One region of the Novosphingobium sp. fls2-241-R2A-195 genome, then DNA from elsewhere that is predicted to be linked to it. Evidence: predicted binding sites of a transcription regulator. Region 1 holds the regulator's gene; the other holds the start of a gene.

What was found. The regulator LexA, encoded in region 1, represses DNA repair genes until DNA is damaged. The targets are predictions, from matches to a motif close to GTTCCNCNCTTGTTCT.
Region 2: a site for LexA is predicted at 11,873-11,888, ahead of uvrA (excinuclease ABC subunit UvrA). Genes of this name have one in related genera too.

The regions. Positions count from the first base shown of each region.
Region 1 covers NZ_JARVRY010000016.1:65,072-80,763, reverse strand. The annotation lists gene pyrG (CTP synthase) at 1-1,440, opposite strand, end outside; gene secG (preprotein translocase subunit SecG) at 1,583-1,990, opposite strand; gene tpiA (triose-phosphate isomerase) at 2,119-2,874, opposite strand; gene QRN25_RS13170 (peptidylprolyl isomerase) at 3,203-5,152, shown strand; gene QRN25_RS13165 (anthranilate synthase component I family protein) at 5,175-6,686, shown strand; gene QRN25_RS13160 (phosphodiester glycosidase family protein) at 6,857-7,630, shown strand; gene QRN25_RS13155 (anthranilate synthase component II) at 7,627-8,223, shown strand; gene trpD (anthranilate phosphoribosyltransferase) at 8,220-9,212, shown strand; gene trpC (indole-3-glycerol phosphate synthase TrpC) at 9,223-10,014, shown strand; gene moaC (cyclic pyranopterin monophosphate synthase MoaC) at 10,031-10,516, shown strand; gene QRN25_RS13135 (molybdopterin molybdotransferase MoeA) at 10,513-11,733, shown strand; gene lexA (transcriptional repressor LexA) at 11,835-12,527, shown strand; partial or broken gene QRN25_RS13125 (ComEC/Rec2 family competence protein) at 12,722-14,731, opposite strand; gene gltX (glutamate--tRNA ligase) at 14,972-15,692, shown strand, end outside.
Region 2 covers NZ_JARVRY010000002.1:211,256-226,947, reverse strand. The annotation lists gene QRN25_RS01845 (hypothetical protein) at 149-481, opposite strand; gene QRN25_RS01840 (cell wall hydrolase) at 632-1,810, opposite strand; cobalamin riboswitch at 2,098-2,289, shown strand; gene QRN25_RS01835 (TonB-dependent receptor domain-containing protein) at 2,396-4,258, shown strand; gene QRN25_RS01830 (ABC transporter substrate-binding protein) at 4,402-5,415, shown strand; gene QRN25_RS01825 (FecCD family ABC transporter permease) at 5,412-6,377, shown strand; gene QRN25_RS01820 (ABC transporter ATP-binding protein) at 6,374-7,120, shown strand; gene QRN25_RS01815 (hypothetical protein) at 7,124-7,282, opposite strand; gene QRN25_RS01810 (septal ring lytic transglycosylase RlpA family protein) at 7,332-7,919, opposite strand; gene QRN25_RS01805 (ABC1 kinase family protein) at 8,039-9,574, shown strand; gene QRN25_RS01800 (hypothetical protein) at 9,714-10,106, opposite strand; gene QRN25_RS01795 (hypothetical protein) at 10,214-10,621, opposite strand; gene QRN25_RS01790 (hypothetical protein) at 10,736-11,731, opposite strand; gene uvrA (excinuclease ABC subunit UvrA) at 11,900-14,899, shown strand; gene QRN25_RS01780 (hypothetical protein) at 15,007-15,261, shown strand; gene QRN25_RS01775 (retron Ec67 family RNA-directed DNA polymerase/endonuclease) at 15,410-15,692, opposite strand, start outside.

The DNA.
Region 1 (15,692 bases):
CTCGCGGTACGAGCCGTTGACCTCGTAGCGGTGGCGGTGCCGTTCGCTGATCTCGGTCGAACCGTAGATCGCCGCGACGTGGCTGTTGGGCGAGAGCGCGGCGGTGTAGGCGCCAAGGCGCATGGTGCCGCCAAGGTCGCCGCCCTCGGCGCGGGTCTGCAGGCCGTCCTCGGTCATCCACTCGGTGATGATGCCGACGACGGGTTCCTCGGTCGGGCCGAATTCGGTGGAGCTGGCCTTGGCGATGCCCGCCGAGCGCGCGCCTTCGATGCAGGCCATCTGCATGCCGAGGCAGATGCCGAAGAACGGCACCTGCCGTTCACGCGCGAAGCGGACCGACGCGATCTTACCCTCGGTGCCGCGCTCGCCGAAGCCGCCCGGGACGAGGATGCCGTGCATCGGTTCGAGCGCGGCGGCGATCTCGGAATCTTCCTTCTCGAAGATTTCCGCATCGATCCAGCGCACGTTGACTTTCACGCGGTTGGCCATGCCGCCGTGGACGAGCGCTTCGTTCAGCGACTTGTAGGCGTCCTGCAGGCCGATGTACTTGCCGACGACGCCGATGGTCACTTCGCCCTCGGGGTTCTGGTAGCGGTCGGTGATGTCGTCCCAGCGCTCAAGCACCGGCGCCTTGGCCGATTCCAGCATGCCGAAGTGGTGCAGGACTTCGGCGTCGAGGCCCTCGCGGTGGTACTGCAGCGGCACGGCGTAGATGTTGGGCGCGTCGAGCGCCTGGATAACCGCCTGCGGGCGCACGTTGCAGAACAGCGCGATCTTGCGGCGCTCGCTCTCGGGCAGCTCGCGGTCGCAGCGGCACAGCAGGATGTCGGGCTGGATGCCGAGGCCGGTCAGTTCGCGCACCGAGTGCTGCGTCGGCTTGGTCTTCAGCTCGCCCGCAGCGGCGATGTAGGGGACCAGCGTGACGTGGACGAAGCAGGTGCCCTCGCGGCCGAGTTCGTTGCGCAGCTGGCGCATCGCCTCGACGAAGGGCAGGCCCTCGATGTCGCCGACGGTGCCGCCGATCTCGCACAGCACGAAGTCGAGATCCTCGGTCTCCGTCAGGGCGAAGTCCTTGATCGCGTCGGTGACGTGCGGGATCACCTGCACGGTCGCGCCGAGGTAGTCGCCGCGGCGCTCCTTGGCGATGATGTCCTGGTAGATGCGACCCGAGGTGATGTTGTCGGCCTTGCGGCCCGAGACGCCGGTGAAGCGCTCGTAGTGGCCGAGGTCGAGGTCCGTCTCGGCGCCGTCGTCGGTCACGAAGACCTCGCCGTGCTGGTACGGGCTCATCGTGCCCGGATCGACGTTCAGGTAGGGGTCGAACTTGCGAATGCGGACCTTGTAGCCACGCGCCTGAAGCAGAGCCGCGAGGCTCGCCGCCATGAGACCCTTGCCCAGCGAGGAGACCACGCCGCCGGTGATGAAAATATGCCGCGCCATGGGAATCGGGCCTTAAATTGCATGGGGGCCCTCAGGCAAGCGCCCGGAGCCTCATTCCACAGATCAAACACATGGAAATGCCGTCTGACTGCGCCAGACGGCATTCCGATTACGGTGAGGCGCTCGAAAGCGCCTGCAGGGATTACTGCTTGGCAGCACCACCGAGCGGATCGGTCGGAACCGAGTCGCCGGCGGGCGCACCCTGCTGGGGGGCAGCCGGAGCTGCCGGGTTGGCCGCGCCGCCGAGCGGATCGGCAGGCTGGACCGGAGCGGTCTGCGCAGGAGCGGTGTTGCGCTGGAGCGAGGTGTCGATGTCGCGACCGCTCGTCTCGTTGACGGCGAGAGCGGCAAGACCGATGCTCAGCACCACGAAGACAGTCGCTAGAACGCCGGTCGCGCGGGTCAGGAAGTTGGCCGCGCCGCGTGCCGACATCAGGCCCGAGGGACTGCCGCCGACGCCAAGGCCGCCGCCTTCGGACTTCTGCACCAGGATCACGCCCACCAGCATGGCGGCAACCAGAGCCTGCACCACGGTCAGGAAAAGGAACATCTTCGTCTCAGCCTTATTGCGGGGACATACCCCGCTTTCTTGACCGGGCAGATAGGCGCTCGCGGGCGAGCGCGCAACCCGGCAACTTTATTGCTGCGCCGCCCCGCAGGACGGCACATGGATCGGACTTACTCCGCGAGCGAAGCCGCCGCGCCGACGATCGCCAGGAAGCTCTCGGCCGTCAGGCTCGCACCGCCGACCAGAGCGCCGCCGACATCCGGCACCGCAAGGAGTTCGGCCGCGTTGTCGGCCTTCACCGAACCGCCGTAGAGGATGCGTACTTCGGCGCCAGCATCGCCGTAGATGGCGACGAGCTTGGCGCGAATCGCCTTGTGCATGGCTGCCACGTCCGCGACCGAAGGCACCCGGCCGGTGCCGATCGCCCATACCGGCTCATAGGCGACCGAGAGCTTTTCCGGCGCGCCGTCTGCGATGGGGCACGAACCTTCGAGCTGCGCGGTGACCACGCCCTCGGCATCGCCCGCATCGCGCTGGGCCTCGGTTTCGCCGACGCACAGGATCACCGCCAGACCGGCCGAAAGCGCGGCCTGCGCCTTGGCGTTGACGTCGGCATCGCTGTCGCCGTGGTATTCACGGCGCTCCGAATGGCCGACGATCGTGAAATCGGCGCCTGCATCCTTGAGCATCGGTGCGGAAACGTCACCCGTGTAAGCGCCGTTTTCCTTCGCATGGCAGTCTTGCCCGCCGACGCCGATCAGCTCGACCGCGTCCCGCATGCGGAAGATCAGGGTCGAGGGCGGCGCCAGTCCGACCTGCACCTTGGGGAAACGCTGGGCGGAACGATCGATTGCGCGCGCCTCGTTCAGCATGGCGCGCGTGCCGTTCATTTTCCAATTTCCGACGATGTAAGGCAATCCAGCCATTTCAATCCTTTGATCGATCTCGGCGAACCTTCGGGAACTCCCCCGCGGGTCCCCCTCGCAGATTTCCGGTAATGCCGTTGCCGCGGAACCGGGAATCAGGTCGTCGCTGTCGCCGGGCAGCTAGGGCACCAGAGCATCGCTTGTCAAAATTCATGGATGGTTAAGCGCCGGGATTCTCCACCGGTGTCGTAGTAATGCCACCTCGCGGCTTTTGCCCAAGGCTTGTGCAAGCGGCATTGCAGGATGCGCGAAGGCCCCCTAAAGCCTGCGCCGTTTACATGCGAAGCCTCACGGTTTCGCGCCAATATTCTGCTGATCGGCACGGTTCATGCTCCATTTCTTCCGCTCGTTTCTGAAGTCCAAGGTCGGCGCGATCGTCGGCCTCGTCGTTCTCGGCCTCATCGCCCTCGCGTTCGCCAGTGGCGATATCGCGGGCCTCGGCGGGTCCGGCAGCGCGGCTCCCGGAGTTGCCGTCGCCACTGTCGGCGGCGAAAAGGTGACCACCGACGAACTCAGCCTCGGCGCCAAGCGCGGCCTCGAGCGGGTCAAGCAGCAGAGCCCGACCGCGACGATGAAACAGCTGATCGCCGAGGGCGGCCTCCAGCAGGTGCTGGACAGCCTGATCGACGGCGTCGCTTTCGCCGTCTACGGCGAGAAGCACGGCGTTGTCCTCAGCGACCGCCTCGTCGACAGCGAACTGACGCAGATCCCCGCGTTCCAGGGCGTCGACGGCAAGTTCGACCAGAACGTGTTCCGCCAAGCCCTCGCCCAGCAGGGCCTCTCCGAACAGGCCCTGCGCGAGGACATTCGCAAGAACATGATCGCGCAGGAACTGGTCGTGCCCGCGCAGATCGGCTCGGTCATGTCCGAATATGCCGCGAAGCGTTACGCCTCGCTGCTCAGCGAGACCCGCAGCGGCACCGTGGTCGCCCTGCCCTCGCTGCTCTTCGCGCCCGACAAGCAGCCGACCCAGGCCGAACTCGCCACCTTCTACAAGGCGCACACCGGCCAGTTCGTCCGCCCCGAGCGTCGCACGATCCGCTATGCGCTCGTCAGCGCCGACAAGATCCCGGCCCCGGCCGCACCGACCGACGCCGAGATCGCCGCACGCTTCGAGGCGAACAAGGCCGCCTACGCCGCCAAGGACGATCGCCGCATCACGCAGCTGGTCGTGCCGACCGAACCGGCCGCCAAGGCCATCGTCGCCGAAGTCGAGAAGGGCAAGTCGCTCGAAGCCGCCGCTTCGGAAAAGGGCCTGTCCGCCGCGAAGCTCGAATCGTTCAGCCGCGAGGATCTCTCGCGCCAGTTCTCGGCCGCCGTCGCGCAGGCCGTCTTCGCCGCGCCGGTCGGCAAGCTGGCCGCACCGCAGAAGAGCGTGCTCGGCTGGCACGTCATCCGCGTCGACGAGGAGATCAAGACCCCGGCCAAGACCCTTGCCGAAGTGAAGGGTGACCTCACCAAGCAGATCGCCGAGGAAAAGACCCGCAAGTCCTACAGCGACGCCTTCTCGAAGATCGACGCGCAGCTTTCGGGCGGCTCCAACCTCGCCGAAGTCGCCAAGTCGCTCGGCGCCGAGGTCAAGCAGACCCCGTCACTGACCGCTGATGGGCAAGTCTACATGAAGCCCGGCGAAACGATGCCCGCCGAATTGCAGCCGCTCCTCAAGACCGCGTTCGAAATGGGCCAGGAACAGCCGCAGGTCGCCGAGATCGAGAAGGGCAAGTCCTTCGCGATCTACGACGTCACCGACATCCAGGCGTCCGCCCCGGCTCCGCTGGCGCAGATCCAGAACGACGTGAAGCTCGCCTGGGCCATCGACGCCGGTTCGAAGGCCGCCAAGGCCGCCGCGCTCAAGATGCAGGCCGCGATCCGCAAGGGCCAGTCGATCGAGCAGGTCATGGCTGCCTCGGGCAAAAAGCTGCCCGCGCCGCAGCAGGTCTCGATGTCGCGCCCGACCCTGGCCGCCGCGCTGCAGTCGGGCCGTCAGGTGCCGCCGCCGGTCTCGCTGATGTTCCACATGGCCAAGAACACCGTGAAGGTGCAGTCGGCCGAGGGTGAGCGTGGCTGGTTCGTCGTCCAGCTCAAGGACATCGTGCCCGCCACGATCGATTCGCCCGACATGATCCGCCGTGCCCAGACCGAACTCGGCCAGCAGCTCGGCCAGGGCTACGCCTCCGCGCTCGGTGCCGCGATGCGCAAGGACGTCGGCGTGAAGCGTCACGACGATGCCATCACCGCCGTGCGCGACCAGCTCGCCGGCACCGCCGCCGCCAACTGAGCCGAAGCGAGGGGTGGCAGCAATGGAGCGCGAATTCGACCGCAAGGCGACGCTTGAGCAACTGGCGCAGGGCAAACCCGCGCTGGTCTGGCGCAAGCTCGTCGCCGACACAGAGACGCCGGTTGGCGCCGCCCTCAAGCTGATCGAGGACGGGCGCGGCGACTTCCTGCTCGAATCGGTCGAAGGCGGCGAGACGCGCGGGCGCTACAGCCTGCTCGGCCTCGACCCGGACCTCGTGTTCCGCGCGAGCGGCGAGGCCTGCGAGATCAACCGCGCATGGCAGGCCGACCGCAAGGCGTTCGCACCGCTCGGCGGCGGCACCCTCGCCGAACTGCGCGCGCTGGTCGAGACCTGCCGCTGCGAGGTTCCGGTCGCGCTGCCCAAGGCTCTCGCCTGCCTCGTCGGCTACTTCGGCTACGAGACGATCGGCCTTGTCGAGAAGCTGCCGCGCGCGCCGCAAAGCCCCCTCGAAGTGCCCGACATGCTGTTCGTGCGCCCGTCGCTGATCCTGATCTTCGACCGGCTTTCGGACGAACTGTTCTGCGTTGCGCCGGTGTGGCCGGAAACGGGTGACGCCGCTCTGGCCGTCGACCGCGCCGCCGAGCGCATCGACGAAGCCCTGCGCCGCCTCGCCGCCCCTGCACCCGTCGTGCCTGTCGCCACCGATCTCGCCGAGCCGGTACGCACGCCCGTCGTCGCGCCGGAGGACTACAAGGCGATGGCCCTGCGCGCGAAGGACTACATCGAAGCGGGCGACATCTTCCAGGTCGTGCTGGCCCAGCGCTTCACTTGCGAGTTCCCGCTCCCGCCGCTGGCGCTCTACCGCAGCCTGCGGCGCGTGAACCCCTCGCCGTTCCTCTATTTCCTCGACCTGCCCGGCTTCGCGCTGGTCGGCTCCAGCCCGGAAATCCTGGTGCGCGTGCGTGACGGCGAAGTCACCATCCGCCCGATCGCGGGCACCCGTCCGCGCGGAACCACGCCTGCCGAGGACAAGGCCAACGAAGCCAGCCTCCTCGCCGACCCCAAGGAACGCGCCGAGCACCTGATGCTGCTCGACCTCGGCCGCAACGACGTCGGCCGCGTCGCCGCTGCAGGCACCGTCGAGGTCACCGACAGCTACACCATCGAGCGCTACAGCCACGTCATGCACATCGTCTCGAACGTGGTCGGCCAGCTCGACACCGCGAAGCACGATGCCATCGACGCGGTCTTCGCGGGGTTCCCAGCAGGCACCGTCTCGGGCGCGCCCAAGGTCCGTGCCTGCGAGGTCATCGCCGAACTGGAGCCCGAGACGCGCGGCCCTTACGCGGGCGGCGTCGGCTACTTCGCGCCGGACGGCTCGGTGGACAGCTGCATCGTCCTGCGCACCGGGTTGCTCAAAGACGGCGTCCTGCACGTGCAGGCGGGCGCGGGCATCGTGGCGGACAGCGACCCGGCCTACGAACAGCGCGAATGCGAAGCCAAGAGCGGCGCCCTCTTCGCCGCCGCGCGCGAAGCGATCCGCGTCGCCGGGGAACCTGGGTTCGGGCAGTGACATCCGGGAAGGCGCCGATCGGACATCTCCCGCCTGATCGCGCCCTTTTCGAGTTATACAAGACCTGGTCATCTCCGCGAAGGCGGGGACCCAACTCCTGTACCATCGTACCGCACGACCATCAGATGGGTTCCCGCCTTCGCGGGAATGACGGGTCAAAAAGCTGGAGGATGGCCGCAGTTTTGCCGCTGGCGATCCTCGCCGCCTGCTCCGCCGACGAACCCGCAGCCAAGCCATCGGCCCCGCCTCCTCCGCCATGCCAGGGCGCGAGCTTCGAGGGCGCCAGCTTCACGCACTGTACCGCCGTGCCGGGTCGTCACACCATTCACACCGTCCTCGGCCCCAAGGGCGGCGCGCCGTATCGCAGCCTCTCGCAACTCGCGGTGGACCGCCCGGCGCGCAGCCACGAAGTTGCATTCGCGATGAACGGCGGCATGTTCGACGCCGATGGCAAGCCGATCGGCTACTACGTCGAGAACGGCGAGAAGCAGCATGCCCTCAATACCAACGAAGGCTGGGGCAACTTTCACCTCAGCCCCAACGGCGTCTTCTACGGCGACGCGGCAGGCAACTGGCATGTCCGCGCCAACGACGACTTCGCAAAGTCCGTCACCGACCGTCCCGATTTCGGCACCCAGTCCGGCCCGATGCTGGTCATCTCCGGCAAGCTGCACCCGAAGATCGACGATGACGGCAAGTCGCTGAAGCTGCGCAACGGCGTCGGCATCGATGACAAGGGCCGCGCCCATTTCGTCATTTCCGACGAGCCGGTATCCTTCGGCAAGCTCGCGCGCTTTTTCCGCGACGCCCTGAAATGCGACAATGCGCTGTTCCTCGACGGCAGCGTATCCTCGCTATGGGACCCCGAACATGGCCGCGTCGACGGCGGCCCTCCGCTCGGCCCCTTGATCGTCGTCGAGAAAAGCGCAAAGGCGAAGTCATGATCCTCGTCATCGACAATTACGACAGCTTCACCTGGAACCTGGTCCATTACGTGATGGAACTGGGCGCCGAAGTGGAGGTCGTGCGCAACGACGCGCTCAGCGCAGGCCAGGCCATTTCGAGCGGCGCGAAGGGCTTCCTGATATCGCCCGGCCCCTGCACCCCCAACGAGGCTGGCATCAGCCTCGACCTCGTCGGCGCGGCGGCGGATGCGGAGATGCCGCTCCTCGGCGTGTGCCTCGGCCATCAGTCGATCGGCCAGTATTTCGGCGGCAAGGTCGTGCGCGGTGGCCTGATGCACGGCAAGACCTCGCCGGTCACGCATGACGGCACCGGAGTCTTCGCCGGGCTGCCCTCGCCCTTCACTGCGACGCGCTATCACTCGCTGATCGTCGAGGACATTCCCGAGACGCTGGTGGTGAACGCCCGCTCGGACGACGGCCATGTCATGGGCTTCCGCCATGCGAGCCTGCCGATCCACGGCGTCCAGTTCCATCCGGAAAGCATCGCCACCCAGCACGGCCATGCCATGCTCGCGAACTTCCTGCGCACTTGCGGTATCGAGGCCAAACTGCCGGAACGGCTGAGCGCATGACCCTTCCCGACCCTCTCCACCCGATCGCCGAGGACGAGGCCCAAGCAGCCTTCGCCGCAATCCTCGACGGCGAAATGCCCGAATCCGAAATCGCCGAGTTCCTCGTCGCCTTGTCGGATCGCGGCGAGACCGCCAGCGAAATCGCGGGCGCGGCCCGCGCCATGCGTGAGCGGATGATCCCGGTGAAGGCGCCCGCAGGCGCCATCGACGTCTGCGGCACCGGCGGCGACGGCTTCCACACCCTCAACGTCTCGACCGCCGTTTCTCTGGTGGTCGCGGCTGCGGGCGTCCCCGTCGCCAAGCATGGTAACCGCGCTGCCAGTTCCAAAGCGGGCGCCGCCGATACCCTCGAAGCGATGGGGTTGAACCTCGACCGCGCCGTCGAGACTGCAGAATCCACGCTCGCCGAAATCGGCATCGGCTTCCTGTTCGCCGCGCGCCACCACCCGACGATGGGTCGGCTGATGCCGCTGCGCAAGTCGCTAGGCCGCCGCACGATCTTCAACCTGATGGGGCCGCTGGCAAACCCGGCGCAAGTCTCGCGCCAGCTCGTCGGCATCGCACGCCCGGCCTACGTGCCGATCTACGCCGACGCCCTGCTGCGCCTCGGAACCGAGCACTCGATGGTCATTTCCGGCGACGAGGGCCTCGATGAACTGAGCCTCGCAGGCGGCAACGAAGTCGCCGAGATTCGCGGCCATGAACTGTCCATGCGGCGCGTCGCCCCCCAGGATGCCGGCCTCCCGCTGGCTTCGGTCGACGCCATTCGCGGCGGTGACCCAGCCTACAATGCCCGCGCGCTCAACGATCTGCTGATGGGCGCGCCCGGCGCCTACCGCGACGCTGTTCTACTCAACGCCGCAGGTGCCCTTCTCGTGGCAGGCGAAGTCGATAGCTGGGCCGAGGGCGTCGAAGAAGCGGCAGAAACGATCGACAAGGGCTTGGCCAAGGCTCTGCTCGACTGCTGGATCGCGGCAACCCGCGCGTGACGAGGAACTGATGTCCGACAAGCTCATTGAAATCTGCGACACCAAGCGCAAGGAAGTCGCCGCCCGCAAGGCTCTCGCTACCATAGCGGACCTCGATGCGCGCGCCGCCGCGCAGACGCATCCTCGCGGTTTTGAAGCCGCGTTACGCGCCAAGGCGGAAACGGGCTATGCGCTCATCGCGGAAATCAAAAAAGCTTCACCCTCCAAGGGACTGATCAGAAGCGATTTTCGCCCCGCAGAACATGCGGCGGCCTACGAGAGAGGCGGTGCCGCATGCTTGTCCGTGCTGACCGACGCGCCCTATTTTCAGGGACATGAGGATTTCCTCGTCGAGGCCCGTGCCGCTTGTAACCTTCCGATCATCCGCAAGGACTTCATGGTCGATCCATGGCAGGTTGCGGAAGCGCGCGCGATCGGTGCGGATGCCATCCTCATCATCGTCGCTGCGCTGGACGACGTGTTGATGGCGGAAATCGAATCCGCGGCTATCGAGCGCGGTCTCGACTGCCTGATCGAAGTTCACAACGAACATGAGATGGAACGCGCAAGCCTTTTGAAATCACGTCTTATCGGTGTGAACAATCGTGATCTGCGACGCTTCGCTACCGACATCGCGACCACCGAGCGACTGGCCCCGCAGGCGCCCGAAGGCACCTTGCTGGTCAGCGAAAGCGGGATAAACGTCCACGCCGACCTGGAGCGCCTGTCATCTTGCGGTGCCCGCACCTTCCTGGTGGGCGAAAGCCTGATGCGCAAAAATGATATAGAAGCGGCGACGCGCGCCCTTCTCACCGGAACGTAATGCCCATGGGGTTGCGATGAACAAGTCCCTCACGCATATCGATGCCAACGGCAACGCCCGCATGGTCGACGTTGGCGCCAAGGCCGAGACACAGCGCACTGCCATAGCTTCCGGTCGGATTTCGATGAGCGATGACGCCCTCGCCGCCGTTCGCGCTGGAAATGCGCCCAAGGGTGACGTTCTAGGTACTGCGCGGATCGCTGGCATAATGGCGGCGAAGCGCACGGCAGAACTCATTCCGATGTGTCATCCTCTCGCGCTGGATGCCGTAAATCTGGAGTTCTCGTTCGAAGACAACGCGATAAAGGTAATTGCCCGAGCATCCTTGACGGGAAAAACCGGCGTTGAAATCGAAGCAATAACAGCGACTTCCATCGCACTTGTGACAATCTACGACATGGCCAAGGCGCTCGACAAGAGCATGGTCATCAGTGACATTCGCCTTGTAGAAAAGATCGGCGGCAAGTCGGGCCACTGGAAACTGGATGGGTGGGCCGAATGAACAAATCGGCGCCGCTCTCGCTCGAGGAGGCACAGGCTCGATTGCTGGCGTTGGCCACACCCCTTCCGATAGAGCGAGTCGATATCGAAGGCGCATACAACCGGTATCTCGCAGAACCGCTATATGCCCGACGCACGCAGCCACCGGCCAACCTATCTGCGATGGATGGCTATGCAGTGACGGCCGGGGACTTGCAGGGCCCCTGGCGAGTGATCGGAGAAAGCGCCGCCGGGCATCCCCACGTCGGCCCCCTCTCCACGGGCGAAGCCGTACGCATTTCAACGGGAGCAATATTGCCGGTCGATGCGGCGGCAGTCATTCTCCAGGAAGACCTTGCTAGAGATGCCGAAATCCTGACGTTGTCGGGTGAAGCACCCGATCCCGCGCACAAGCATATCAGACATCGCGGAATGGATTTCGTCACGGGGACGGAAATCATGCTGCCGGGCGCGCGCATCACTCCGGCGCAAATGGCGTTGGCAATCGCTTCGGGCCATACGCACCTGCCTGTCCATCGCACACCGCGGCTGGCCGTGATCGACAGCGGCGATGAACTCGCTGAAAACCCGGAATGCTGCGCCCCCCATCAGATTCCCGCAAGCAACGGCGTCATGCTGGCGGCTATGGCTTCAGCGATGGATGTCCATGCGAGGCGGATCGGGCCTGTACGTGATGATATCGACACGATCACGCGCGCTTTCGAGGCATCCGACGATGTCGATCTCATCGTGACCAGCGGCGGCGCTTCTGTCGGCGATCACGACCTCATCCGCCCGGCCCTCGAACGCTGGGGCGCGAGCATCGATTTCTGGCGCGTGGCGATCAAGCCCGGCAAACCCATCCTCGTCGCCACGCGCGAACTGACGGGACGGCGACAGATCATACTGGGACTACCCGGAAATCCGGTCTCCAGCTACGTTACGGCCTACCATTTTCTGCTTCCTCTCCTGCGAGCGATGCAGGGTGCCGCGAGGCCATTGCCGATGCGCCTGGCCGCCAGACTAAGTATGCCGCTGCGCGCCAACGGTCGCCGCCGTGAGTTTCTTCGCGGTTGGTGGGATGGCGAAAGCGTGACCGTCAATGCATTGCAGGACAGCGGCGCCCTGTCCTCTCTGGCCGCAAGCAATGTGCTGGTAGATCGCGCGGCAATGGCCGCGCCGGCGGCTGCAGGAGACGAAGTTCGGATTTTCCTGCTCCAGAATGACGGCATTGCTTGAATTGAGTTCAATTGGTTGCTTGATTGTTCCCCCATTGTTCACTACGAGAACAAGCGGGATCAGGACTTGCCTGGTTCGAAGGTCACGAAAAGGCAGCGACCATGTTGACTCGCAAGCAGCACGAATTGCTCCGGTTCATCCAGGCACGGCTTGAAGAAAGCGGCATCTCTCCTAGCTTTGAGGAGATGAAGGAAGCCCTTGATCTCAAGTCGAAGTCCGGTGTTCACCGACTGATTTCGGCGCTGGAGGAGCGAGGCTTCATTCGCCGCCTTCCCAACCGGGCGCGCGCTTTGGAAGTCTTGCGTCAACCGGACGATACGGGCAGCAAGGCGCCACGTCCATCCGCTGCCAATAGCAACCATGGGGTGCCCCCTCTTCAGGCACCTCGTCGCGCCGTAGAAGCGGCGAATGACGTGATCGAGATTCCACTGCACGGCCGCATCGCGGCAGGCGTTCCGATCGAGGCACTGGAAGGCCAATCGACCCTGCCTGTCCCGGCTGCACTGCTCGGTTCGGGCGAACACTATGCGCTGGAGGTCTCCGGTGATTCCATGATCGAAGCGGGCATTCTGGATGGCGATTTCGCGCTCGTTAAGCGCACGAATGCTGCCCGGGATGGCGAGATCGTGGTGGCTCTCATCCGTGGCGAAGAAGCCACGTTGAAATACCTGCGACGTGAAGCTGGAATGGTTCGCCTGGATCCTGCAAACGCCGCTTACGAACCGCAGATATATGGCCCGGATGAAGTGGAAGTCCAGGGCAAGCTCGCTGGCCTGCTTCGTCGGTATAATTAAAACTTTTCCAGTCCGATGCACCATCGTTGTGGCAAGTAGCGCGACTTACTCCGGACGGTTTTGATCCGTGCCGGAGTTTCTTGCGATACGCATTGCGGCAATCATATTAGGTCAAATCCGGTATATTAGGCAAAATCCGGCTTCGGATTGGACTATGAAAGTCCTCACGCGCCGGAAGAACCACGCTTAGTTCGCTAGTTGGTGGTTGAAGGTCCATTCTCACGGACATGAAATGGTGAGGAATGCCACCAGCCGTGTGAGCCCTGCGTCTGAGCCACAGTATCGATGCGCCCCTTGCCCAGATAAACGGCCAATCCTCCCGTATGAGCCAAAGATCCACGATCGGCCTTGTACCAGCGCGGGCGGCAGCTACGTGGTAACCAGCGATCTGATATGACGATGTCGCTGTGCTCACATGCTGCAACAAGCGAACGTTCCGCGACGGAATCGCGTCCACGCGACATCAGCAGGTGCCAGACTTTCCCCGATCGCTCAATCGGCACCTTACAGAAGTCCGGGTTGCACCTTGCGCCTGGCCACTTATCAAGCGTGGCGGGTTCCGCTTCTATCCCCGCGAACTCCATCAGATTGTCCCGGGCATAGCCTCCTTTGCTGTCCCTGAGTAAGAACAACTGATTTCCGCCGTTTTCGACAAGGCCGACATGGCGACCGTCGCCCGATACCAATATATCTGCAGGCGGGGCCATCGCGAGCAAAAGCACACCGATCGCGGCAATGGGAAATCCCGCCCAGCGGATGCGGCCGGTCCATAGACCGAGCCAAAGCCCGCCCGACACAAAAAGCATGAATGCCCAGGCGTCGGTACCCGGAAGCAGGTTGACCGCCCCCGGTCTTGAAGCGAACCAATGTGCCAGTCCGACAAGCACATCCACCGAAACGCCCGCCAGCCACCAGAAAGGCCCTCCCAGCCCGGCGATGTCGAGGATCAATGCACTAGCCAGCAACGGCATGACGATGAAAGTCGACCACGGGATCGCGAGCACATTGGCCAGCGCTCCATATACGCCAGCGCGGTGGAAATGGTACAGGCCGATAGGCATGAGTGCCAGATCGATTACCGCGCCGGTCAAAAGCAATAGAGCGATATGGCGCATTGCTCTTGCGATCATCCCTTCGTCACGCGGCCCAAGGAAATGGCGCACCGGTTCCGATGTGCTGACTGCGATAAGCGCCAGAACCGCTCCGAAGCTCAACTGAAAACTGGGCCCCATTACTGCCTCGGGCTACAGCAGAAGAACGCAGAACGCTGCAACCGCCAGCATGCGCAAGGACAAGGGCTCACGCCCAAGGGCGAGCGCGAACAGCACCAGCAATGCCCCGATGCATGATCTGACTGTAGGGACTTCAGAACCGGACAAAAGGGTGTAAGCTACACCGGCGAGGGCTCCTGCGCCGGCCGCGATTACCGGCAACCTCACCCGAAGCGCCATCCATGAGGAAAGCGCCAGTAATCGGATGGCCACGAGGTACACTGCCCCCACCATCGCGCTGACATGAAGCCCACTTATCGACAACAGATGTGCCAGCCCCGAATCGCGCATGGCCTGATCATCGGCCTCCGAAATATTTCCGCGATCACCGGTGACGAATGCCGCGGCAATACCTGCGCGCTCTTCCCCGATGCGAACGCGAATATGATCCGTTAGCGTCTGACGTATATCCGATAGTGCCCATGCGCCTGCGCTGAATTCCCGGACGACCTTCACGTCTCCCACGACCGATCCGGTAGCGGCAATGCTGGCAAACCAGGCTGTTCGCGCAAAGTTGTATGCGCCCGGAAGCATGGGCGGCGCCGGCGGCATCAGCCGCGCCCTGAATGCTACGAGATCCCCCCTACCGATCCCCGCCGCGGAACGCTTGCCGGGAACGTTGAGCCTGACCTTAATGGGCACACCTCTTATCGGATCGCGCATGGCCAGCAGCAGGCGATCGCGATCAAGCGCAGGCTGCGATTCGATAGCAAGGACCCGCGCGATGAAACTGCCCGCTACAGGCCTTTCGATTGCCGGCTGGCCGACGATTTCCGACCGCACCCAAACCGCAAGGCAGCCCGCGACCGCCAGCAAGGGCAATACCATGATTGCCCGGCTGAAATGCGGATAACTACTCCGCAAAGGAAAGGACGCATAACAAGTTGCAGAAACTGCAATCAAGCCGCAGCAGAAGCCGATCCACGACAGCACGGAAGATAGCCAAAACCACGCAATTATGCCGCTTGCAAAGGCTACGGTGAGCCATGGAGTCCGTTCGAATCCGGCATTGGAAAGAAATCGCTCGACGACTGCCAAAACCCTCGACAAGAGGCCCTCGGCGGTCCATGGCCCATGCTGCAATGCAGCGGTCCCGGGGCCTCCCGGAGACGGAATTTCACAGATTGCGACAGGGGTTCCCATGGTCGCCAATAGGACAGGAAGGTCGGGTAGATGGCAAGCGGCAGTGCATCGGGCGAAGCGACTGGCAAAAAGGCCGTCGTAACGCGCTTTGCTCCTTCGCCGACCGGTTACCTTCATATCGGTGGCGCTCGTACGGCACTGTTCAACTGGCTGTTCGCGCGCCGTCATGGCGGCAAGTATCTGCTGCGTATCGAGGACACCGATCGCGCCCGTTCGACCGAACCCGCGATCGACGCGATCTTCGACGGCTTGTCCTGGCTGGGCCTCGACGGTGACGAGGCGCCGGTGTTCCAGTTCGCCCGCTCGGACCGTCATGCCGAAGTCGCCGCGCAGCTGATGGAAAACGGCCACGCCTATCGCTGCTACCTGACACAGGAAGAACTCGCCGAGCGCCGCCAGAAGGCGCAGGAAGAACGCCGCCCGTTCCGCATCGACAGCGAATGGCGCGATGCCGATCCCGCGACCTGGCCGGCCGACCGTTCCTGGGTGGTGCGCGTCAAGGCCCCGCGTGAGGGTTCGACGACGATCGAGGATCTCGTGCAGGGCACGGTCACCGTGCAGAACGAGGAAATCGACGACTTCGTCATCCTGCGCGGCGACGGCACCCCGACTTACATGCTGGCCGTGGTGGTGGACGACAACGACATGGGCGTCACCCACGTCCTGCGCGGCGACGATCACCTGAACAACGCCTTCCGCCAGCTCGTCGTCATCAACGGCATGGGCTGGGACGTGCCGGTCTACGGCCACG
Region 2 (15,692 bases), on a different contig from region 1:
TCGAAACTCTCATCCTCCCTGTCGCGAAGCGATGGGGAGGGGGACCGCCGACGTAGTCGGTGGTGGAGGGGGATTGCAACCCACCCCTCCGTCAGTCGCTTCGCGACTGCCACCTCCCCATCGCTTCGCGACAGGGAGGATTAAGCGTTCAACTCGCGAGGCGCTTTGCCAGAGCGGCGGCCATGCGGCGGTCGAGGTGGCGGCAGATGCCGAGCCAGCGGGCGCGCGCGCTCGTGTCGCCGCGATCGTGGGCGGCTTCGGCCTCTATGCGGGCCTGCTCGGCGGCGGCGAGGCCGTGCCGGGCGAAATGCATGAGGGCCTCGGCGATACCTGCGTCGATGGCGGTCGCCTTGGCAACGGTGCGCAGGGATGGGCGCGTTCCCGCATTGTCGTTGACCGCGCCCAGCGGCGCGCCGGTGCAGAGCACTCCGGCAATGGCCGGCATCGTCCCGTTCATGGCGGCGGCGAAGCGGATGGTCATGGGCGGATAGTCTCTCTTCTTGGTGGGTGTCGACGGATCAACCCTCTACCCCGGCAGCGATGAACCCATCATGCAGGGACGTGGTTTCTCAAGTCTTGACGATACCACCTAGGGACATTCCCCGGGTGCCTCCGTTGCAATCGATTATCTTCAATTTGCGGGCTGGGTGATCCAGCGGCCGGAGTTTGCGTACTCGGCCTTGATGCCCTGCGAACCCGGCAGATTCCGGGCGGTATAGAGCGAATCCCCGCCGCGCTGCTGCACTTCGCTGGAATAGGCGGGGCTGGGCTGGATGGGCGTGGTCGGGCTGGTTGCCTGCGCGACCGGCTCCGCCTTCGCGGGCTGGGCCGTGCCGAATGCGCGCTGGACGGCGAGCGGGTCGAGCGCCGCTGCTGCAGCGGCGGCATCGGCGCTGTCGTCATGGCGGTGCGGAGCGGCCATCGGCTCGCCGCCGAGGTAGGCGAAACGGAACGTCGCCGCGCTGCCCGCCGCGCCGCGCAGCGCGTAGAAGCGGTGCGCGCCGATGGTGGAAAGGTATTGCAGGCTCGGCGCCCAGTAGGGGTGCACCTGGACAGTATGATAATGCGTGGCGAGGCCGATCGGCGTGTAGACGTAGCCTGCCAGCGCCTGGCGCGCGACGTTTTCGGCGCGGTCCCAGAACATGCGCTGCGGGCGGCGGGCGAGCGAGCCGTCGCAGGTGAACGAGAACTGGCAGCCGGTCGAACGTTCCGACCCCTCGTAGACGACGCCGCAGACGGTCTTGGGATAAGCCGGGTGGGCCATGCGGTTGAGCACGACCTGCGCCACCGCGCGCTGGCCCGCGTCGGGCTCGCTCGCGGCTTCGTAGTAGATCGCGGCGGTCATGCACTGCAGCGCGCGGGTGCGGTCGACGCCGGAGTTGTCGATGTAGATCGGCCGCGCGGTAGCCAGCGGGCCCGAGACGCTGTCGTCGGCGTCGGAGCGGATGCCTTCGCCGACCTGAAGCGGGGCCTTCTCGGCTTCGAGGTAATAGAAGGCCGAGCCGGGGAAGCTGGCGCCCGCCTGCTCGAACGGCATGGGCAGTGCTTCGGCGCCTTGCGGGGCGGCGTCGGCGATGGCGAAGCTGTCCCAGCCTTCCGGCGCGGCGAAGGCGGGAAGGGCGACGGCGGCGAGCGCGGTCACTGCAAAGGTCCAGCGGCGGCGCAGGACGACCGGGCGGTGCCCGACACCGCGGGCGCGGCGCGGGTAGCGGCCGACGAAATCGCGCGGGCGTTCGAACGGAGCGCCTTGCGAATCCATCACCGGCGCCGGGGCGGCGTCTGGTCCGGGAATGGAAGGGGCAGGGCTCACTCGGTTCCTTTCGGCCGCAATTCGGCAGCACCGGCCTAGCCTGTGTCCGGTGCGCGCGCATCCGGGCATTCCGGGCCGTCCCGTTGCGGTACAGCCACGCTCTGTACGCATAAGGGCTTAAGATTTGGCTGCGCCCTGTCGTCCCGGACTTGATCCGGGACCGCTGGCCGTGAACGGCTGTCCTTGCGGCGTGGCGCCTTGCCCATGGCTCGAGCCTAAAGACCGCCACCGGCCCCGGATCAAGTCCGGGACGACGAACGCTTGCCAACCCCTGTATGCCGCACTATCCGCGCGGTTACGTCATGGGTTGCCCGCAAGGGCCTAAGAGGGAAGCCGGGTGCGAATACCGGCGCTGCCCCCGCAACTGTGACCGGGGAGGCCGCCTCCACCATGCCACTGGCCCGTATGAGGGCCGGGAAGGCGGATGGCGCGACTGACGATCCGGGAGCCAGGAGACCTGCCCGAGACGGTCGTTCCGCAGCCGGACGGGGTTCTTCCGGATGCAGCGAGTGTGACGCGCGATGAGGAAGGCGCGCATGCCTCCGCCGTGAACGGCACAAGCACGTTCAAAGGTTCGGAGGACATATGAAGTATCTGTTTCTGCTCGGCACCGCGCTTGCGGTGAGTACGCCTGCGCTGGCACAGGACGCGGTTGCGATCGGCGAGCAAATGGCGGCGGGCGACCGTGCGATGGCGCGCACCGACATCACCGTCACCGCGACCCGTGAGCCGACCCCGATCACACAGGTCGGCCAGTCCGTCAGCGTCGTCACCCGCGACCAGATCGAGCGCACGCAGGCGACCACCGCCACTGACGTGCTTGCCCGCATCCCCGGCATCTCGACCGTGCAGTCGGGCGGTTTCGGCCAGCCCGCGAGCGTTTTCGTGCGCGGTGCCGAGAACGCGCAGTCGCTGGTGCTGATCGACGGTGTGCGCATCAACGATCCCGGCGACGTCGGCGGCGGCTTCGACTTCGGCGCGCTGCCGATCGGCCAGTTCGACCGCGTCGAGGTCGTGCGCGGGTCCTCGGGCGTGCTGTGGGGCAGCCGCGCGGTGGGCGGCGTCATCAACTTCATCACCGCCCGCCCGACCGAACAGTGGACCGCGCGCGGCCAGGCCGAATATGGCTGGCGCGACCGCAAACAGGCGAGTGTCTCGGCGGCGGGTCTCGTCGGCCCGGTCGGGCTGACGCTGGGCGGAAACTGGCTCAAGGGCGACGGCTTCTCGGCCTTCAACGAGCGCCGCGGCGCCACCGAGAAGGACGGCTTCGAGAGCAAGAGCGCCAATGCCCGCGCCTCGATCGAGTTCGCGCCCGGCCTCTCGGCCGATGCGGGCGGGTTCTATACCAAGGCGAACTACGACTACGACAACACCGGCGCCGATGCCCTCAACGTCGGGATGAAGCGCGATACGCTGGGCTATGCGAACCTGCGCTATGCGGGCCTCGACGGGCGGCTGAACGCGCGCGTCGGCTATGGCATCAACGACACGCGCCGCATCTCCGACGACGCGGTGTTCGGCCCCTACACCACCAACGGCCGCACCGAGCGCTTCGAGGGCCAGGTCAGCTTCGCGCCCATCGAGCAGGCCAGCGTACTGGTCGGCGGCGAGACCGAGAAGCAGAAGTTCGACGACAATTACGGCTCGAAGGATTCGACCACCATCGACAGCCTGTTCGGCAACCTGACGCTGCGTCCGTTCGCCGGCCTGACGTTGAACGGCGGCCTGCGCTACGACGACAACTCGGACTTCGGCGACCGCACGACCTTCGCTGCCAACGGCGCCTGGGTGATCGGCGGCGGCGACAGCGCCCCGGTCCTGCGGGCCAGCTACGGCGAGGGTTTCAAGGCGCCCTCGCTCTACCAGCTCTACACCAACGCGGGCTTCCGCGCGCTCGATCCCGAGACGTCGAAGAGCTGGGATGTCGGCATCGAGCAGCCTTTCGCCGAAGGGACCGGTCGCTTCACGCTGACCTACTTCGATCGCAAGACGAAGAACCTGATCGACTACGACCTTGCGAACTTCAATTACTACAACGTCGGCCGCTCGCGGGCGCAGGGTGTGGAACTGGGGATGCAGGTGACCGACTGGCAGGGCTTCGACGTGAACCTCGCCTATACCTACCTCGACGCCGTCAACGAGGACACCGGCGCGCAGCTGGCGCGTCGTCCCAAGAGCAATCTCTACGCCAGCATCGACAAGGCGTGGGCGGTCGGTCTGAAGCTGGGCGCGGACCTGCGGGTCGGCGGCGGGCGCTACGACGATACCGCGAACACGCAGTACGTTGGTGGCAACGTAGTCGTGGGCCTGCGCGGCGCCTTCGCGGTGACGCACAATGTCGAGGTCTATGGCCGCGTCGAGAACCTGTTCGACGAGCATTACGAAGTGGTGCGCACGTACGGCACGCCCGGCCGCTCGGCCTATGCCGGCATCCGCGTGAAGATGTGAGCCAAGGGGCGGTTCCCGGCAGGCGTCGTCCCGGACTTGTTCCGGGACCGCTGGCCGTGGACCGCCCTCCTTGCAATGGTTCCCTGACCCCTCGTCATTGCGAGCGCAGCGAAGCAATCCAGGGAGGTTTGCGCGGCCCTGGATTGCTTCGCTGCGCTCGCAATGACGGCGGAGGGGGAGCGCAAGCGGGCTTCGGGTGGCTTGTCGTTACCGCGCTGCTCCTGACGCTCGCCGCCTGCCAGCCGTGGTCGGACCCGCCGGTCGAGGGATCGGTGCGGCCGCGCATCGTTTCGCTCAACCCCTGCACCGACGCGGTGCTGGCGGAGGTGACGTCGCCGGGGCAGCTGCTGGCGATCTCCCACTATAGCCACGATCCCTCGGCCAGTTCGATGGATCTCGCCCGCGCCGCGCAGTTCGCCGAAGTGTCGGATGCGGTGGAGGATGTCGTCGCGCTCGAACCTGACGTGGTGGTGGCGAGCAGCTACACGCCGCCGGCCACCGCGCAGGCCCTGCGCGACATGGGGCTGGAGGTCGTGCTCGAGCCGCTTCCCGCCGACCTTCCCGAAGCGCTCGCGCAAGTGCGGCGGCTGGCGAAGCTGGCGGGCAATCGTTCGGAAGGGGAGGAACTGGCCGGGCGGATGGAGGCCGCCGTCGCCCGTGCCAAGCCGCCGACCGGCGTGCGGCCGGTGCAGGCGCTGCTGTGGGAATCCGGGGGCATCGTCGCGGGTGACCACACGCTGATCGCCGATCTCATGCGCCGCGCCGGGTTTGCCAATGCCGCTGCCGCGCGCGGGCTTGCTCAGGCCGATTACCTGCCGCTGGAACGCGTGGTGGCCGATCCGCCGCGCGTGGTCTTCACCGTGGGTTCGCCCGCCGGGGAGGAGGACCGGATGCTGCGTCATCCCGCTCTCGCCAAAGTCCGTGGCATGATCCGCGCGCCGCTCGACCGTTCGCTGATCTGGTGCGGCGGGCCGACCGTGCCCAAGGCACTGGCCCGGTTCGCGCAAGTGCGGCGATCTCTCGATAACCCCAGGTCCCGAGGTCATCTCGGGCCCTTCGACAAGCTCAGGGTGAGCGGGGATGAGGGGAATCGCACAAGCTCCGCTCATGCTGAGCTTGTCGAAGCACCCGGCACAACGGCAGACCTTCATCCATGAACCGCCGCCTGATTCCGATCCTCGTCGTCCTGCTCGCGCTCGCCGTGCCGCTGTCGCTGCTGGCGGGGCGAGTGTGGATCGATCCCTTTGCGTCCGACACACACAATGCCTCGGTTATCCTGCTGTACTTGCGCCTGCCGCGCGCGTTGCTGGCGCTGATCGTCGGCGCCGGACTTGGCGGGGCGGGGGCGGCGATGCAGGGCTACTTGCGCAATCCGCTCGCCGATCCGGGCCTGTTCGGCATCGCGCCGGGCGCGGCGCTGGGTGCGGTGCTGAGCTTCTGGACCGGCTATGCCGCGTCGGTCTGGCTGCTGCCGGTCTTCGCTCTCGTCGGCGCCGGCGGGGCGATGGCGCTGCTGGCGTTGATCGCGGGGCGTGAGGCGGGCGTCGCACTGTTCACGATGGCGGGGCTGATGATCTCTAGCCTGGCGGGGGCGCTGACGAGCCTTGCGATCAGCCTTTCGCCCACGCCGTTCGCGATGAGCGAGATCGTGACCTGGCTGATGGGCGCGCTGGCCGACCGTTCGTGGCGCGAGGTCGTCATTGCCGGGCCGCTGACGCTGCTGGGACTCGGAGTGTTGCTGGCGGCCGGGCGGGGGCTCGACGCGCTCACGCTGGGCGAGGCGGCGGCGCGTTCGCTGGGCTTCGAGCCGAGGCGACAACAGGCGCTGATGATCGCGGGCGTGGGCCTGACGGTGGGCGCGGCGGTCGCGGTGGCGGGTGTGATCGGCTTCGTCGGACTGATGGTGCCCCATCTCGTCCGGCCGCTGACCGACCGGCGGCCGTCCTCGCTGCTGGTGCCGAGCGCGCTGGCGGGGGCACTCCTGCTGCTCGTTGCCGATGCCGGCTGCCGCGTCCTCCCGCTTGCGGGCGGAGAGCTGCGGCTGGGGATTGCGCTCGCGCTGATCGGCGCGCCGTTCTTCCTTGCGCTGCTGCTGCGCATGCGGCGGGGGCTGGCATGACCGGGACGCTGAACACGGTGGGGCTCGGCATCGCGGGACGGCTGCGCGACCTGACGATGACCATCCATGCGGGGGAAGTCACTGCGATCTGCGGACCGAACGGCGCGGGCAAGTCGACGCTGCTGTCCTGCCTGGCGGGACTGGTGGAGCCCGATACCGGCGTTGCCGCGCTGGGCGGACGAGTGATGCATGCGGTGCCGCCGCGGGAACGCGCGCAGTGCATCGGCTATCTTCCGCAAAGCCCCGAAGTGGCGTGGGACGTCACGGTCGAAGTGCTGGTCGGGCTCGGCCGCCTGCCCTGGCAGGATACAGGGACGGGCGGTGGGCGGACCGCGATCGATGCCGCGATCGCGACGATGGACCTCGAGGCATTCCGGAAACGACCCGTCTCGCAGCTGTCGGGAGGTGAGCGGGCGAGGGCGCTGATGGCGCGGGTGCTGGCGACTGGCCCGGCCTGGCTGCTGGCGGACGAGCCGCTGGCCAATCTCGATCTCGGCCATGCGCTCGCATTGATGGGGCGCCTGCGCGAGCAAGGCCGCCAGGGCCGCGGCGTGGTGCTGGTCCTGCACGACCTGGCAACCGCGATGAACTACGCCGATCGCGTCATGGTGCTGCACGAGGGACGGATCGCCGCTGACGGAGAGCCCGGCCACGCGCTGTCCGAAGACGTCATCCGGAACGTTTGGGGCTGTCCGGCCCGCTGGTTGGGCGAGCCGGGAGCGCGTGCGCTTTCGCTGGGGTGAGCGTCAGCTTTCGACGAAGTGGCCCTTCGACCAGATGCGCATGGGCTCTTCGCGCTTTTCCGCCTCGCGCTGGTGCATCTCGCGCTGGCGGTCGAACAGCAGCGATCCCGTGCCACGGGCGAAACGGCTGCGACGGAACGGAATTTCGGCGCCTGAAGTCATCATCTCTCTCCTTTGGAGAGATAACGCGCAGCGCTTGCGTCCGGTTCCCTCAGCGCGTGCCGACGCCGCGCGCGAACTGTTCCTGCAGATTGGACAGCGTGCGGGCCGGGACCGGGGCGAGCGACCTGGCGGTCTTGCCCTTGCGCAGCGCGGCGCGGTCCTTCTCGTCGGGCTCGATGGCGCGGACCCGCACCGCCGCCTTGCCCTGCGCGCGGATGCCGAGTTCCTCCGCTGCGCCGCGCGAAAGGTCGATGATGCGCGCACTCTCGCCATACGGGCCGCGGTCGTTGATACGCACGATGATGCGCCTGCCGGTGTCGAGCGAGGTGACTTCCACATAAGCGGGCAGGGGCAGCGTCTTGTGCGCGGCGGTGATCCAGCCGGGGCGGAAGCGTTCTCCGTTGGCCACCTGGTTGCCGCTCTCCGAACCATACCACGTCGCATAGCCGAGCATGTCGTAGCCGGGCTGCGCGGCGGGGGTGTAGGTCACCCCGCGCACTTTATAGGGAGGGCCGATGCGGACGGGCACGTCGCTGACGGGGCGGTACTTCACCCCGCCGCCGCAAGCCGCGAGCAGGGCGGCGAGGGACAGGACGGCAATGTTCCGTAAGCGGGCGCTGCGGATGGGACCGGGCATTCGGCGAGACTACCTCCCGAAGCCCTGCACTCCAACGCAGGCGGTGCGGCTTTCCACAAGCGAAGCCGGAACCGTCCGTCGCCGCCGCAGGTTTTGCGCCCTGCAACCAAGGAGCCACGATGCCGACCATCCTCGAAACCGTGACCGTCGCCGCCCGCGACCGGGCGCGCATGGCCGAAGTGAGCGCGGTGATCGCCCGCTTCGGGCTGGACTCGCTGCTCGCGCGGCTGGGGCTGGCCGGTAACCGGGACGGTGAAGCGCGCGAGGAGGCGGACCTGCCCGCCCGCACCCGCCGCGCGCTGGAGGCGCTGGGACCGACGTACGTGAAGCTCGGCCAGATCCTTGCGACCCGGCGCGACATGCTGACCGACGAATGGATCGCCGCCTTCGAGCAGTTGCAGAGTGATGCCCCGCGCCTTCCGTTCGACAGCCTGCGCCCTGCGGTCGAGGCCGCGCTGGGGGAGCCTCCCGAGACCGCCTTCGCCGCCTTCGACACCGAACCGCTCGCCGCCGCCTCGATCGCGCAGGTCCACCGCGCGACGCTGCATGACGGGACGCAGGTGGTGGTGAAGATCCGCCGCCCCGGCATCCGCAAGGCGATGGAGGCGGACCTGCGCCTGCTGCGCCACCTTGCCGCGCTGGTCGAGGCAAGAAGCGCGATGGCCCGGCGCATGACGCCCGGCGCCATGATCGACCAGCTGGGACGCGAAATCCTCGACGAACTCGACTTCACCAACGAGGGCCGCAACGCCGACCTGCTGCGCGCTGATCTCGCCGCGATCCCCGAGGCCATCGTCCCGCGCATCCACTGGCAGCACACGAGCGAGGGCGTGCTGGTGATGGACTACATCGACGGCACCGCACCTCGCGATCCGGCAAAGCTGCGCGCAAAGGGTATCGACCCGTCCGCCATCGCCCGGCTCGGCGCGCGGCTGGTGCTGGAGATGGTGCTCGTCAACGGCCGCTTCCATGCCGACCCGCACCCCGGCAACCTGCTGTGCCTGCCGCCCGCCGCGCCGGGTCAGGGCGATCGGCTGGCGCTGCTCGACCTCGGTTCGGTCGGATTCGTCAGCCCGCGCCGCCAGCACGAGTTCCTGACCTTCATCCTTTCCCTGCGCAGCAACGATCCCGGCGGCGTGGCGGACATGCTGGGGCTATGGTCGCAGGCTGGGGAAGTGCCGCGCGAACGCCTGCTGACCGCCTCGGAGCGGCTGGTCGCGCGGCATGGCACCGGGGCGCTGGTGCTAAACGCGATGGTGGCGGACTTCTTTCCGCTGCTGCGCAAGGAGGGCCTGGTGCTGCCGCCCGACCTGGTGCTGATCTTCAAGGCGATGGTGACGATGGACGGCGTGCTGGCGGGCATCGCCCCGGACTTCGATCTGTCCGAAGCGCTGACGGCGCTGCGCGGGAGGCTCGTCGCCTCGCGCCTGACGCGGCTGGCCGGGCCGGACCGTCTGGAAGCGCTGCTGCTGGAGGCATCGCGCCTGTCCGCCGATGCGCCGCGCCTGATGCGGGCGGCGACGGCGCGGCTGGAGCAGCGCGAGGCCCCGGCCAAGGATGACGGCACGGCTCGGGCGATAAGCCGGGCGGGCGTGATCGTCGGCGGCGCGATTGCACTTCATGCGCTGGCGCTGGTGATCGCCGCGCTGATGTAGCTTCCGAATCCTCCCCGTCGCGCAGCGATGGGGAGGGGGACCGCCGCCGCAGGCGGTGGTGGAGGGGGAGGGCAGGAAAACCCCTCCGTCACCGACTTCGTCGGCGCCACCTCCCATCCCTTCGGAACAGGGAGGAGGTTTACCTCGCGCAGTGTTCGTAATAGCCCGCTCGGCAGGCGGAGACGTCCTCGCGCCATTCACGCATCTCGCGTTCGTAGCGGCGGCGTTCTTCGGCATAGTCGGCGCGGGCGGTATCGTAGTCGCGGCGATCGGCGGCGTAGCCTTCGTCCTCGACATCCCGCCGACCGCGCGCCGAATCGTAATCGCGCCAGCCTTGCGCATACCCGGCATCGCGCTGGCGCACATAGTCCAGCTGATCGCGGTTCATGCGGCGGATCGTCGCGGCATCACGGGCGATCGCTTCGGGCGTCATGGTCGGATCGCGCGGATCGTCGGCAAGCACCGGCGCAGCCATGCCCACAACCAACGACAGCGCCACCATGCGCCCGAACAGCTTTGCAGCCCCCATCATTCAAATCCCCTGAGCCTGATCGGCGCACCCGATGGGCGCTATCTGCCAGCAGGCTTGGGGGCTTGCAAAGGACTTGCGACAAGCGGTTCGTCGCGTGGCGAGGGCGATCAGCTGCCGCCGGAGCCGGGCGCCTGCGGGTCGGCGGGGCATTTCGCGGCATTGCCGTTCCAGCAAGCCGGGTTCCTGACCTCCCACTGCTTGCGGTCGGTGCGATAGTCCTGCTCGGCGGCATCGTGGCGATCGAGCGTGGCATCGTAAGCGGCGGCATCGCGGGCGGTCTTCATGTCGTTGAGGGCGACGGCGGCGTCATGTTGGGAGCGGCTGGCTTCGTTGCGCGCAAGCTGTTCCTGTGCGGCGGCGGCCTGCTCGGCATTGAGCATCCGGCGCTTTGCTTCCGGATCGCCCGCTTCGGGTGCGCTGGCGGCGGGCCGCTCAGTCGTGTCCTGCGCGGAAGCGAAGTGCGGCACGGTGAGCGCGATCGCCGCCGCAGCGGCGAGTTTCGGGATATGGCGCATGGCTTTCTCCTGATCTGGCGAGCCACCATGGAAGCGGCTTCGGTTCGTCGGGAGAAACGTGCGCGAAAGGGCAGGGTTTCCGGCTTGTCGCCCGGATGCCCCGCCCCGTCGTCTTCAGCGTGTGCCGATGAAGTGGCCGAAATATCTCGAACCGTCGCTGTCGCGGGAGAACTGGAAGACCACACCAAGCTCGGCACGGTCAGGTCCGTACATGCGCCCCTTGAACGTTCCAGAATACCCGTTGGTCTTGTCGGTGAGGGTGCCGCTCACGGTATTGGTCGCGCGGTCGAACGAGCCCTCGGCGATGAGCAGCCCGTCCTGGCGTTCGGACTGGTTGCTGACGACCACGAGCCGGATCGAGCCGCTGATCACATAGGGGGACGGGGTGTAGGCAGGCGGCGTATAGGACCAGTAGACCTTCGACTGGCCACCGCCGACCTGCGACATGTCGAACTCGCGCGAGCCGGGCGTGCCGCCGCGCACGATAGCCAGGCCGCCGTAGCTAAGGCCATCGGGCAAGGGATCGCTGGGCGAGGACGGGCTGCCGAAAATTGCCAGTTGGAAGTTGTAGGCCGGGGTCGAGATCGCGGTCGCCGTAGTGTTCGTCGTTTCGACCCGACGCAGCGCCGTGGTGGCGTAACGCGAGGGGGTGTCCCAATCGAGTGCGACATAATCGCCGGGCTTCTCGAACAGCATGTAAGAGAGCGATCGCTGCCGGTCCGCCGCCGTGAATGACGTCGAGGTGTTCCGGTACGTGAAATCGACCGCTTCGGGATCGTGACGGTAACGCAGTGTGGCAGTCTCGCCTTCGCCCAGAAGTTGTCCGGCGTTGAAGTAGTTGTAAAGGTACGGGCCGGACTGTTCGAGTGTGTAGTTGAGATTGTAGCCAAGAGCCGAATCGAACCAGAAGTCGCTCGTGAAGTCGGTCAGGACGTAGCTGGTGGTCGGCGTCGGCGTCGGCGTCGGCGTCGGAGCCGGGGTGGGGGCAGGCGTTGGCGCCGGTGTCGGCGCAGGCGTGGGTGTCGAGCCGCCGCCCGAACCGGAGTCGCCACCTCCGCACGCGGTAAGCGCCAGCGCGCTCGCCGCGAGGGCAAGATTCAGAAATCGCAATGGTATTCCCCCGTAGTCGCAGCGGGAACTAGACACCTCGTGAAGCGGCGCGCAAGTGGGCGCGGAGATGTCCACAAGACTTGCCTTGTGCGCCCCGCACCCCATCTACGGCAAAACCCGCGATGCGCCCCTTGAAGCGCGCGAACAAATCTGGAACATGTGCCTCCCATGAGTCTCACCCACATCACCGTGCGCGGCGCGCGCGAGCACAACCTCAAGGGCTTCGACATCGCGCTTCCGCGTGAGAAGCTGATCGTCATCACCGGGCTTTCGGGATCGGGCAAGTCGAGCCTCGCCTTCGACACGATCTATGCGGAGGGGCAGCGTCGCTATGTCGAGAGCCTCTCGGCCTATGCACGCCAGTTCCTCGAGATGATGCAGAAGCCGAATGTCGAGCATATCGACGGCCTCTCGCCCGCCATCTCGATCGAGCAGAAGACCACCAGCCGCAACCCGCGCTCGACGGTGGCGACGGTGACCGAGATCTGGGACTACATGCGCCTGCTGTGGGCGCGCGTGGGCATTCCCTATTCCCCCGCCACGGGCCTTCCGATCGAGGCGCAGACGGTCTCCAACATGGTGGACAGGGTGATGGCGCTGCCCGAAGGCACGCGCCTCTATCTGCTCGCCCCGGTGGTGCGCGGCCGCAAGGGCGAATACCGCAAGGAACTCGCCGAGTGGCAGAAGGCGGGCTACACCCGCGTGCGCATCGACGGCGAGTTCTACGCGATCGAGGACGCCCCCGCGCTCGACAAGAAGTACAAGCACGACATCGAGGTCGTGGTCGACCGCATCGCGGTGAAGGAGGGCATCCAGACCCGCCTTGCCGACAGCTTCGAGCAGGCGCTCAAGCTGGCCGAGGGGCTGGCTTATGTGGACCTTGCGGATACTACGGTGGCGGAGCTTGGTGCAGGTGCTTCGACAAGCTCAGCACGAGCGGAGGTTGGAGATAAATCCAAATCTCCCAAATCCGCTCAGGCTGAGCCTGTCGAAGCCCCCGCCGCCCAGGCTGCCGCTACCAAGGGCATGAAGAACGCCGGCCTGCCCGCCAACCGCATCGTCTTCTCGGAAAAGTTCGCCTGTCCCGTCAGCGGCTTCACCATCGAGGAGATCGAGCCGCGCCTGTTCTCGTTCAACGCCCCGCAAGGCGCGTGCCCGGCCTGCGACGGCCTCGGCGAGAAGCTGCTGTTCGACCCGCAGCTGGTCGTGCCGAACGAGCACCTGACGCTCAAGCAGGGCGCCATCGTGCCCTGGGCCAAGTCCAACCCGCCCAGCCCCTACTACATGCAGGTGCTCTCCAGCCTGGCCGCGCACTTCGGCTTCAACCTGACGACGCCGTGGGACGAACTGCCCGGCGAGATCAAGCTGGTGATCCTCTACGGCACCGGCGGCAAGGCCGTGCCGCTCACCTTCAAGGACGGGCGCAAGGAATACACCGTCAACAAGGCGTTCGAGGGTGTCATCGGCAACCTCAATCGCCGCATGCTGCAGACCGACAGCGCCTTCATGCGCGAGGAACTGAGCAAGTACCAGACCGCGCAGCCCTGCGAGACCTGCGACGGCAAGCGCCTCAAGCCCGAGGCCCTCTCGGTCAAGATCGCCGGCAGCGACATCGCCGACGCCGCGCGCCTCTCGGTGGCGGACGGCTTCGCGTGGTTCGGGCAGCTGGAAGGCAAGCTCACCAACCAGCAGCAGCAGATCGCCAAGGCCATCCTCAAGGAGATCAACGAGCGCCTCGGCTTCCTCAACAACGTCGGGCTCGACTACCTCAACCTCGACCGCACCTCGGGCACGCTGTCGGGCGGCGAGAGCCAGCGCATCCGCCTCGCCAGCCAGATCGGCTCGGGCCTCTCGGGCGTGCTCTACGTGCTCGACGAGCCCAGCATCGGCCTGCACCAGCGCGACAACGACATGCTGCTCGAAACCCTCAAGCGCCTGCGCGACCTCGGCAATACCGTGATCGTGGTGGAGCATGACGAGGACGCCATCCGCACCGCCGACTACCTCGTCGATCTCGGCCCCGGCGCGGGTGTTCACGGCGGGCAGGTGGTCGCCGAAGGCACGCTCAAGCAAGTGCTCAAGAGCAAGGACAGCCTCACCGCGCAGTACCTCAACGGCACCCGCCGGATCGAGGTGCCCAAGGAACGCCGCAAGGGCAACGGCCACTTCGTCACCGTCGAGAACGCCCGCGCCAACAACCTGACCGGCGTGACCGCGAAGTTCCCGCTCGGCACCTTCTGCTGCGTGACCGGCGTGTCCGGCTCGGGCAAGTCCTCGCTCACCATCGACACCCTGCAGGCCGGCGCCAGCCGCCAACTCAACGGCGCGCGGGTGATCGCGGGCGCGCATGACAAGATCACCGGCCTCGAAAAGTGCGACAAGGTGATCGAGATCGACCAGTCCCCGATCGGCCGCACCCCGCGCTCCAACCCCGCGACCTACACCGGCGCCTTCACCCAGATCCGCGACTGGTTCGCCGGCCTCCCCGAATCCGAAGCGCGCGGCTACAAGCCCGGCCGCTTCAGCTTCAACGTCAAGGGCGGGCGCTGCGAAGCGTGCCAGGGCGACGGCCTCATCAAGATCGAGATGCACTTCCTGCCCGACGTCTACGTGACGTGCGAGGAATGCCACGGCAAACGCTACAACCGCGAAACGCTGGAAGTGAAGTTCAAGGGCATGTCCATCGCCGACGTGCTCGACATGACGATCGAGGACGCCGAAGAATTCTTCAAGGCCGTCCCCCCCATCCGCGACAAGATGCACATGCTGAACGAAGTCGGCCTCGGCTACGTCAAGGTCGGCCAGCAGGCGACGACCCTGTCCGGCGGCGAGGCGCAGCGCGTGAAACTGGCCAAGGAACTCGCCCGCCGCTCCACCGGCCAGACACTCTACATCCTCGATGAACCCACCACCGGCCTCCACTTCGAAGACGTGCGCAAACTCCTCGAAGTGCTGCACCGACTGGTCGACCAGGGCAACTCGGTGGTCGTGATCGAACACAACCTCGACGTCATCAAGACCGCCGACTGGATCATCGACATGGGCCCCGAAGGCGGCGTCCGCGGCGGCCAGATCGTCGCCGAAGGCGCGCCCGAAGAGGTGGTGAAAGTCAAAGGCAGCTTCACCGGAAGCTACCTCAAGCCCCTGCTGGGAAGCTGGGCGAAGTAGCAAGTCCGTCGTCCCGGCGAAGGCCGAGACCGCTGGCCGTCTTTAGGCGCGAGGTAGGTGAAAGCCCCCGGCTTCCCTGCTGCGCGTCTGACGGTTATGATCGCGCCATGCCGTTCAAGACGCTCAAGACCAAGCGCGCGCCGCTGACACTGGAAGAACTGGCGGCCTCTATAGAGCGTCGCAAGGCGGAATGGCGTGCCCGCGAAGAAACGGTCATCGACATGGCCGAATTGGGCGGGGAACTTGCTGCGCGGCGGGAAGCTGGAGGCATTCCCCAACTCCCGCGCAACGCCGGGACCGACCGCACGCCCTCCAAGCAGGCCCTGCTGGACGAAATCGCGAAACTCGGCGCGAAGTGGTGAGCCATTCCTCCCCGTTCCGGGGAGGGGGACCATCCGAAGGATGGTGGAGGGGCACAGGCGGTTCAGGTGAAGGGAGAAGAAGAAAGTAGAAATGCGAGGGCCATCGCCCTCGCGCTCCCGAAATTTTTGAGGTATTTTAGAAATATAATTAAATCGCCTCAATTGCGTTCGACAATCTATTCAATATGATATGAAGTTGTGTGTGATCAGCTGTGTGGCGATTGTCATAAAGTAATTTCCCCAACGCCATTTTGCCGAAATTTTTAGACCTATCGTAATTTTCACTCTTAGTGAATGTTAATCCGCCGATAGGCATTTTCGTGAAAGATGGGTCTAAGAAATCCTCTACGTCGGTTTTTTTATTTGCTGGGCTCACTGGCGTTTTTACTAAAGCCATGTTGCGCCCAAAAGCGTGAAAATCCTTATTAGAT